3 regions of the Teredinibacter turnerae T7901 genome follow, and region 2 is predicted to be linked to each of the others. Evidence: predicted binding sites of a transcription regulator. Region 2 holds the regulator's gene; each other region holds the start of a gene.
The links. Region 2 encodes FNR, which switches genes on or off when oxygen is low (the NO sensors DNR and NnrR bind a similar motif). Its sites were predicted from a motif close to TTGATNNNNATCAA; they were not measured.
Positions count from the first base shown of each region.

Region 1 (3,282 bases), 1.9 Mb from region 2:
TGGCAAAACCATCAAAAAAATTTATGTTAGCCAAAAACTGGTGGATCAGTTGGCGCGTGGCCAGTTGGCGATCGCCAGCGTAGGCGAAGAATACCAGGTGATTCCTGCGAAAATCGCCGACAAAATTGCCGAACGCGATGCTTCATTTATTGTTTCGCAGGCGAGCAATACGCAAGCGATAGATGAAGATGATCCATATGCGGATTATCAAATCCCAGATGATCTAATGTGGTAAGCATTTAGCAGCCCGTTCATATCGAAAAAAGGCTGACGACCGCCGTCAGCCCTTACCGAATTGGCGTTAATCGAGCTTCTCAGTTCAATTAAATTCAGTTAATAGATTTTATAAGTATCGAACACCGCGAGACTCTCTGGCGCAACACCCTGTACTGCGCTTTTCAAATCCGCAAGATTCACTTTCCCTTTTTTCATTAAAACCCGCACCACATCATCCACACTGGCCTTGTTCGACGTTCTCTGGCGAATACTTTTATCCAGCGCATCGAAAAAGTTTGCAGCACCGGCCTTAATCGCTGAGGACTTTTTCGCCTTTCGAAAATCTTTATGAGAGCCGGCACGACGCGCCTGGCTCGCCAGTAACTTATTGTATCTCGCAGGCGTTAAACCACCGGCGCGCAACAATAGGTTGCTCGAATAAAATTCGGCTATGCCCTCCACAATCCAATCATCTTTTTTGGTGGCGTGAATTCCGGTAATAACATGAGTAAGCTCATGGATGAGCGTGCTGGACCCATTTTCACTCACCATCGGTCGCCCGCTGTGCAGATAAAGTGAGTTGCCTGCCGACAACCCGCCGCGCCATAAAGGGCTGCCACTACTCACAATTAGAATTTTGGCAGGCAGCGTTTGAAAGGCCTGCTCCATTTGCGGCCAAAGCATATTGAGCAGCACTAGCGCGTCCATGCGACTGTAATCCGCGACCACCGGCGCGCTCACCGCCACCTGAGTGTGCGAGCCTGTGCCGAGAGAATCCCGGCGTGTCCCCAGCTCCCCTGCGATTATCCATCCGGTAGGGCGCGAGAACCGCCGCTCAGGATTATCCAGTAGAAACCCTTCGCTAACATCTTTGGGTAATTCTTTGGCAGCTATCGCCTGCCACCCGGTATTCACATGCGGCCAGGTTTCAGGAAGTTTGAAATACAGCCTGCTTTGAGCGACGGCCCCCTTACGCGCGACCACGCGGGCTGGCGGCACCATATCGTCGCCGCGAAACAGCGCATAACTCTCCTCCCACCAGGCGTCATAAGCCTTCGCAGCCAGGCGCGAAGCTCGAGGATGTTTAATCGGGCAGCGAAATGTCAGCTTTGCGGCCTTTGCACCCGGTCGCCACAGCAAACGATCACCATCACGCTCAAGCGACTGCTCGCTGGTGAAGTCGACACACTGGGAGTGCGCCAAATTAAAATCCAGCAACTTAACCGCCCCCGCGTCTGGTAGCGCGAGACTGACCACGACCTCCCCGGGTCTGGCTGCCAGATCAAAATAGTAATTGACCGGGTATTGAGTATTTGCCATGACCTTGATACAGAACAGAAGGCTGGCACAAAAAATCATTATTCTACTAGTGAATGTAGTCATAGTTGCGCATCGATTTTATTAATGAAACATCGGAGTATTTGCAGTACCGGCAAGTTTTTCCAGCGAGAGACCCATTGGCATCGCCTAAATAACACGCGATTTACGCCACCAAAAACTGGCGCCTTATTCATCTACTCAATCGCTAATTCTTGATCTTGCTCTGTGTAAACACACGACTCCGCTTCTATGATCAAAAAAAATCGCAATTTATCCGTTGCCAGGAGGTAGCATCATGGCAATTACCTGGAATTCAGAACTGGAACTTGGTATTCCGGTGATCGATTCACAACATCGTCGCATTGTTGAATACATCAACGCTGTCTACCATGCTCGTAATACTCACAGCCTCGAGGAGATAGTGGAGGTGCTGGACGAACTCGTCGATTACACCTTGTCTCACTTCGCTTTCGAGGAAAATCTCATGGAAGAGGCGGGCTACCCTTTCCTGAACGCTCACAAGAAGGTACACCGCCTTTTTGCGCGGAGGGTAGGCAGCTTCCAGCAACGCGTTAAGACCGGCGAAGACATTACCGAAGAGTTGTTACATGTGCTCAAGGCCTGGCTTATTAATCACATAAAATGCGACGACAGAGACTATTCAGAGGTGGTTCGCGCAAACATGGTAGAAGCAACCCGACGAACCAAAGCCAAAAAAGGCAGTTGGTTCAATAGATTGTTTGGTTGAGAGGAGCTACGCCCATGATCGCCTGGTCTTCCGCGTTCGAAATCGGTATCCCCGTCATCGATAAGCAGCATCAGCGCATCATCGAATATATAAACCGTGTTGAGCAATTAAAGTGCGAGTCCAGCAATCGCGAGCAAACGTCGGAAATACTGGCCATGCTGGTGGACTACACCTTGTCTCATTTCGAATTTGAAGAAGCGCTGATGGAAGAAGCGGGGTATCGCGAACTTGAAGAGCATCAGCTGACTCACCGCGCATTTGTACAACAACTGGAATCGCTACACGCGCGCTTTAAGAGCGGCGAGCCGATCGCCAGCAAGTTAGCACAGATGCTGATGCATTGGCTCTTGGAACACATTAAAGAAGACGACTCCAGCTACGCCCCCATTGTTAAAGAAAATATTCTTGGGCAGGAGCCAGACTATCACCTGAACTGGGTGCAGCAGATGTCACAGCGCATATTTCGGCACTGATCCCCGGGTCTGTCGTAAACCTGCGTTCGCTGGTAAGCTGGCCGCCTCTTTAAACAACTTAGTTTCAAGTACCACGAGCCATGCAACGCCACGTCGCCATCGTCGAAGACGAAGAAGCTATCGCCCAAAACTATTGTGATGCCCTGCGTCGGCAGGGTTATAAAGTCTCCCACTACCGCAGCCGCCCCGAAGCGACTGCCGCGTTCGCCACACGATTGCCCGACCTGGCCATTATTGACGTCGGCCTGGGTGACGAGATCGAAGGCGGCTTTGAGTTATGCCGCGATTTGCGTAGCCGTGCGCCATCACTGCCGATCATATTTCTTACTGCGCGGGACAGTGAGTTCGACGTTGTCAGCGGCTTGCGGCTCGGCGCCGATGACTATCTCACCAAAGATATCTCCCAGCCACACATGCTGGCTCGCATCACTGCGCTGTTCCGCCGTATCGATGCCTTGCAGCAACCACTGTCGCAAGACCGCGAAATGGTGCGTGGCATGCTCACCATGAATATGGACCGCATGA
Region 1 covers NC_012997.1:1,014,944-1,018,225, reverse strand. Annotated here, with positions in the region: gene TERTU_RS04270 (DUF2058 domain-containing protein) at 1-235, shown strand, start outside; gene TERTU_RS04265 (hypothetical protein) at 334-1,536, opposite strand; gene TERTU_RS04260 (bacteriohemerythrin) at 1,832-2,284, shown strand; gene TERTU_RS04255 (bacteriohemerythrin) at 2,299-2,757, shown strand; gene pdsR (proteobacterial dedicated sortase system response regulator) at 2,838-3,282, shown strand, end outside.
Region 1: TERTU_RS04260 (bacteriohemerythrin) is a predicted target of FNR. The motif match lies at 1,541-1,554, and genes of this name have one in related genera.

Region 2 (3,282 bases):
AAATACAGGCTCCAGCAGAGCGAATTGAATTAGTGTTAACAGGCCCTAGGACAATTCACGAACGTACTCCCCTCGCAAATCTTACTGGTGCCGCGCCTGCGGCACTCCGGAGAAGAGTTTGATTTCCCGCTTGTACCCACACTGCCGCTAAAGCTCTTCCCCTCCTCGCCATGCGAATTTTTGGTGACTGCATCAAATACCCTTGCATTTAGTGTCAATTTTTCCCAGACCCCACGCGACAGCCTTCAACGCCGTTGATTTCCATCAAGTCGGATAACGCGCGCTGACTTAGACTATTTTTATGCAAACGAATGAACCCAAATCCAATATTTCTGAACACCCGACGCTGCGCCGACATACCAAAATTTCGGCGTTTGAAGCAGCTCGCGTCCTGGAAAAATACCGCCTCCACCCAAGCCACTCGGTGAGCATTTGTATGGATGGGCACGCCTTCAGGTGGGCGCGTACAAATCCGCAAGCGGCAGGTGCCGGAGCGCTACTCACAAAAGAAATAAAACTGTGGGCTGACGCCGTCGGGCATAAATCAGTAGAGAATCTCTTACTGTGCTACCCCTTCCAGTCCTTTGAGCCTTACGAGTTAACCGGAATTATGCATGCGTTAGCATCTCACTTTGGACTCTCAGAGTCCGAGCAGCGCGTGCACCGAGTGGTAACCCATCAGGATGAAGTCAACAGTGACCACATCGCCCTGTTGAAGGGCTTGGGTTTCAACCATTATCAGATCGCTCTCAACCGGAGTGACCTCGAAGACTTGGATAAGTTAAAAGCCGTTGGGGACTTAATCCGGAAGTACGCGTTTACCGGAATGAGCATTCAGATCCACGACTCAAACTGTCTGGATGACCTTCGTGAACATGTTATCGAGGTCAAACGGATGATTGCGCCTGACTTTATTTATATCGGCAACCGCCCCAAGCTGATCGACAACGACCTGAGTGCAAACGGCGGGATTCTGTTCGATGGCGAATGCGAACTTGAAAACAACTGCATTTACATGGGGCTGGAGGGCAAAAGCCACTTACAACATATGGTTTTACAAAATTTTTGTACGCAAAATCGCTACCTGGAGGCACTGCAAGAAGGGAAATTACCGATAAATCACGGTCCAACACACGAATAAACCTTTTTGAGGCACTTTTTTACCGCAGAGGCTGGTCTTTACGGGCATTTAACATCGCTTTTAGCTATAATGGCCGGTGCCGTAAATCACAGCCTGGGAAGGTGCCATGCCGCAGTCTATTGCCAACCATCAGTGCCACCACAATCCTCAAGTTAACTGTGCCGATTGCCGTCTCGCATCTATTTGCCTGCCAATCAGCCTGCATATTGACGATATAAACAAACTTGACGACATTATTCAGCGAGGGCGACCGGTACAAAAGACCGACCATGTCTACCACGCCGGAGAATCCTTTCGTTCGGTCTACGCTTTGCGGTCCGGAGCGGTCAAAACCGTGAAGGTGACCCATGATGGCCAGGAACAAGTAACCGGCTTCTACCTACCGGGCGAAATCATTGGTATGGACGGCCTCGCGTCGAACCATCACACCAACTCAGCCATCGCACTGGAAACATCCGCAGTATGTGAAATTCCATTTACCCGACTCGAAGAGCTGAGCGCACAAGTTCCCAATCTTCAGCGCCGCTTTTTTCAGTTGATGAGTAAAGAAATAACACACGAGCAACAGCTAATTACGCTACTTAGTAAGAACAGCGCTGATGAGCGCATCTCCTCCCTGTTGCTCAGTATTTCTACACGCAACCACAACCGTGGCCTGTCTGCAAAAGAGTTTTACCTTCCCATGTCGCGATCCGACATAGGTAATTACCTCGGCTTAACAATCGAGACGGTCAGCCGGGTACTCAGTCGTTTACACAAGCAGGGCGTGATTACGCTGGATAAAAAACACGTAATCATTTCTGATCTGGACGCATTAAAAGGCGTCGCCTCAGTCTCTATCGACTAATGCAGACACAAGATCCAGCGCTGGGTGCGGCACTTCGCTCAATCGATGCCGCCAATGCAAAAGACCCGAACCTTGAGGTAAACGCAGAAACTGGCCAGCAGCAACCGAAAGAACTGCTCTACGGACAGCGTATGACCGAGCAACTTGCTGAATTTTGCCCTGAAGCGTCGGTTCACCTTCAAATTGCTGCTCGCGCGCAACACATCGAGCGCTGGACATCGCCGCGCTCCGCCTACCCTGAAGGTCGTGCTGGCTACAAAAAGTGGCGCTCGGAGCTTTCCCTCTTCCATGCAAACCGCGCAGCAGAGATCATGTCAGAATGCGGCTTTAACGAAAAAGATTGTGAGCGAGTAAAGTTCCTTATTCAAAAAAGGCAACTGCGGAGAGACCCGGAAACCCAAACCCTTGAAGATGTCATTTGTCTGGTGTTCCTTAAGCACTACCTCGAAGATTTTGCCAATAAACACGCAGAAGACAAACTCATCGACATTATCCAGAAAACCTGGAACAAAATGTCCGAATCTGGACACCAAGCCGCTCTCGCCCTGCCCTACAAACCACACCTCGGTACATTAATAAACAAAGCCCTCAGCTAATATGCCCTACATCCTCGTGGCGAAGCACCTACATGTGTGGTTTGCCCTGCTTACTTTTGTTGGTTTTTCCCTGCGATTTCTTTGGCTAATCGGACGATCAGATCTACTGCATAAGCGCTGGGTAAAAATATTGCCCCACATAAATGACACAGGGCTGCTCATAAGCGGGGTTACCCTGGCTATCTTCTTTGGCTATTCACCGTTCGCCGTGTTCTGGTTTGGCGTTAAGCTCGCTCTCATTGCGCTTTATATTGTGCTCGGCGTACTGCTCTTCCGCACCCACCAAAATCGGTTATACCAAATCACTCTGTTTTCAATGTCATTTATAACCTACTTCTTTATCATTATTGTTGTTCTGACAAAACCAAACTAACAACCCAATATTTTCATCAGATTCCGCGCCAAACTTTAATACTTTTGTAAAGTTGGCGCACATATCTCCAAAAAGTCAACTAATTCCCGAAATAGACAAGTAACTGGTTCACATGGGGTTGACTTTGCTTTTTGGGCGCCGTTTAATAGATTAAAACTTGTTCGACCCTAATAATAAAGTTTAATAGAAAGGGAAATTATTATGAGACATATCGCTGCTATTATAATTTGCTCTCTTATTCCGTTTGTGAGCTTTGCTGAAAGCTGCAACGAGCAATGCAAACGGGAAAAAGCTGAAGCCAAGCGTACAGAAAAATTTCCCAGCT
Region 2 covers NC_012997.1:2,883,714-2,886,995, forward strand. Annotated here, with positions in the region: gene TERTU_RS11525 (hypothetical protein) at 302-1,141, shown strand; gene fnr (fumarate/nitrate reduction transcriptional regulator Fnr) at 1,248-1,988, shown strand; gene TERTU_RS11535 (DUF4202 domain-containing protein) at 1,988-2,584, shown strand; gene TERTU_RS11540 (SirB2 family protein) at 2,586-2,957, shown strand; gene TERTU_RS11545 (hypothetical protein) at 3,159-3,282, shown strand, end outside.

Region 3 (3,282 bases), 470 kb from region 2:
ACGAACAATATAGCCGTAGTGGCTGGATTCCACCGCCTCAGCGAAACTGTAGGTCAAGGTAGAGTCCGCGTTAAATGCGCGCCACATGAGGCCCTGCATAATACCGTTTACCCACATGGAGGCGATGTAAAGCACGGTACCGATAGTTGCCATCCAGAAGTGGATGTTAATCAGATTCACCGAGTACATTTTGGCACGGCCAAACAGCGGTGGAACCAGGTGGTAGACCGCACCGATAGAAATCATCGCAACCCAACCCAATGCGCCGGAATGCACGTGACCGATGGTCCAATCAGTGTAATGCGACAGGGAGTTCACAGTTTTGATAGCCATCATCGGGCCTTCGAAAGTGGACATTCCGTAGAACGACAAGGACACGACCAAAAAACGCAATGTTGGGTCGGTGCGAAGCTTATCCCAGGCACCTGACAGGGTCATCATTCCGTTGATCATGCCACCCCAGGATGGCGCCAGCAGGATCAAAGACATGACCATACCCAGCGATTGCGCCCAATCTGGTAGCGCGGTGTACATCAGGTGGTGAGGACCCGCCCAAATGTAAACCGCGATCAACGCCCAAAAATGCACAATAGACAGTTGGTAGGAGTAGACCGGGCGGCCCGCTTGTTTGGGCACGAAGTAATACATCATGCCCAGGAAGCCCGCCGTCAGGAAAAAGCCAACCGCGTTGTGGCCGTACCACCACTGAACCATCGCATCCATAGTGCCAGCATAGGCAGAATAAGACTTAAACAGCGTAACGGGCACGGCCATATTGTTAACCACATGCAGCAGCGCGACAGTCACAATGAACGCGCCAAAAAACCAGTTGGCGACGTAGATGTGGGAGGTTGTGCGCTTAACCACTGTACCGAAGAAAACGATGGCGTATGACACCCAAACCAGGGTGATCGCAATATCAATTGGCCATTCCAGCTCGGCGTATTCTTTAGACGAGGTATAGCCCAGTGGCAGGGTAATCGCCGCCGCAACGATGATTGCCTGCCAGCCCCAGAAGGTGAACGGAATTAAAAAACCACCCCAAAGGCGGGTTTGGCAGGTCCGCTGAACCACATAGTAGGAGGTCGCGAACAGCGCACAGCCACCGAATGCGAAAATAACGGCGTTGGTGTGCAGCGGGCGCAAACGACCAAAGTGAGTATAGGGTTGCAGCAGGTTGTTCAGGTCCGGCCACACCAATTGCGCGGCGATCAATACGCCGATGAACATACCGACAATACCCCACACAACTGTCATGATCGTGAACTGACGCACGACCTTGTAGTTGTATGCCGGCTGTTCTGTTGCCAAGCCATTACTCATAGTGAAGTCCTGTGTTTTTGGTTTTTACGAGTTTAGAAACGACAGCGCCAGGAGCGCACCACCCATGCCCCTGGTCTACGAATACATTGTTTGGCGCTAGCTTGAGCACCGGGAATCACGCGGATTTTATATGGATATGGCACCGATATAAATCGCGCGCATGAAGTTACCTGAGATTATAGGTACTCAAACAAGCATAGGTTTGATTACCATCAAATGGCACACTAAACAACATGATACCTGAGAACCCGTTTGAAATTGCCAGTTTTAGCACTGGCAACTTCCATACAACCGCGATGAAGATCAGTTTTCCAGCTTACGACCCTTTTGCGCGGCGATGCGCATGCGCAGCGCATTAAGCTTGATAAAACCAGCCGCATCTTTTTGATCATACGCGCCTGCGTCGTCTTCAAACGTGGCGATAGACTCGTCAAACAGGCTATCTGCGGAACGACGGCCCACCACCGTAACGGCACCCTTGTACAGTTTGAGGCGCACATCACCGTTGACACACGCCTGACTTTCGTCAATTGCCGCCTGCATCATTTTTCTCTCAGGACTCCACCAGTAGCCGTTATAAACGAGATCTGCGTATTTGGGCATCAACGCGTCTTTGAAGTGAGCGACTTCGCGATCCAGGGTAATCGATTCAATAGCCCTGTGCGCAGGAAGCAAAATGGTGCCCCCTGGCGTTTCGTAGCAACCGCGGGATTTCATACCCACGTAGCGGTTTTCTACGATATCCAAACGACCAATTCCGTGCGCACCGCCTTTTTTGTTAAGTGTTTCCAGAATTGTAGCAGGCGACATTGCCTCGCCGTTTATCGCCACAGGGTCGCCTTTCTCGAATGAGATCTCGATATATTCCGGTGTGTCTGGTGCCTGCTCAGGGGAAACCGTCCAACGCCACATATCCGCCTCAGCTTCAACCCAGGGGTTTTCCAGAATGTCGCCTTCATATGAAATATGGAGCAGGTTAGCATCCATGGAATAAGGAGACTTTTTCGTCGCCTTGGCAAAATCCACCGGGATTTCATGTTCTTTACAGTAGGCCATCAAAGTTTCGCGAGATGTGAGGTTCCATTCGCGCCAGGGAGCAATAACTTTTACACCTGGCTTCAGTGCATAGGCGCCCAACTCGAAGCGAACCTGATCATTCCCCTTGCCGGTAGCGCCGTGAGAAATCGCGTCGGCCCCGGTTTCATTCGCAATTTCGATCATTCGCTTAGCAATCAGCGGACGTGCTATTGAGGTACCCAGCAAGTATTCGCCTTCATAGATTGCATTGGCGCGGAACATTGGAAAAACGTAATCCCGAACGAACTCTTCGCGTAAATCTTCAATATAAATTTCTTTAACACCCATGGCCTGAGCTTTGGCGCGAGCGGGCTCTACTTCCTCGCCCTGGCCGATATTGGCCGTGAATGTAACAACTTCACACTGGTAGGTTTCCTGCAACCACTTTACGATCACAGACGTATCGAGGCCGCCAGAGTAGGCAAGAACGACTTTTTTTATTGAAGAATTTTCGGCTGACATGTTGACTCCGTAACGGAATTGCCCGCGAACAGCGGATAAAACAATGAGGGGGCCGAATTTTAAAGGCTCGCCTCTCTAAACTCCAGTGCTTTTACGGTTACCCTGACCGATTAACGTCTGCATTAATCATTACTCAGGTTGCAGAGGCTTGAACATGACCCATCTTTCCGTATCCGCAACACTGCTTTCGATGGCCCCTCTGCTATTAGCCCTGCTGATTTTTCAATGGCAACTCGGCCATACGCGCGAGCTCGCCATTGCGGCGGTGCGCATGGTACTCCAGTTGGTTGGTATCGGTTACCTGCTTAATGTGCTATTTACCAGCCCCGCGCCAGTTCTGGGTTTGTGCGTGCTCAGCGTCATGCTCATGGCAGCCTCCTGGATAGCACTGCGACCGCTACAAAACAAGTCTGCCTGGCG
Region 3 covers NC_012997.1:3,354,656-3,357,937, forward strand. Annotated here, with positions in the region: gene ccoN (cytochrome-c oxidase, cbb3-type subunit I) at 1-1,323, opposite strand, end outside; gene TERTU_RS13260 (argininosuccinate synthase) at 1,627-2,862, opposite strand; gene TERTU_RS13265 (ABC transporter permease) at 3,017-3,282, shown strand, end outside.
Region 3: ccoN (cytochrome-c oxidase, cbb3-type subunit I) is a predicted target of FNR. The motif match lies at 1,526-1,539, and genes of this name have one in related genera.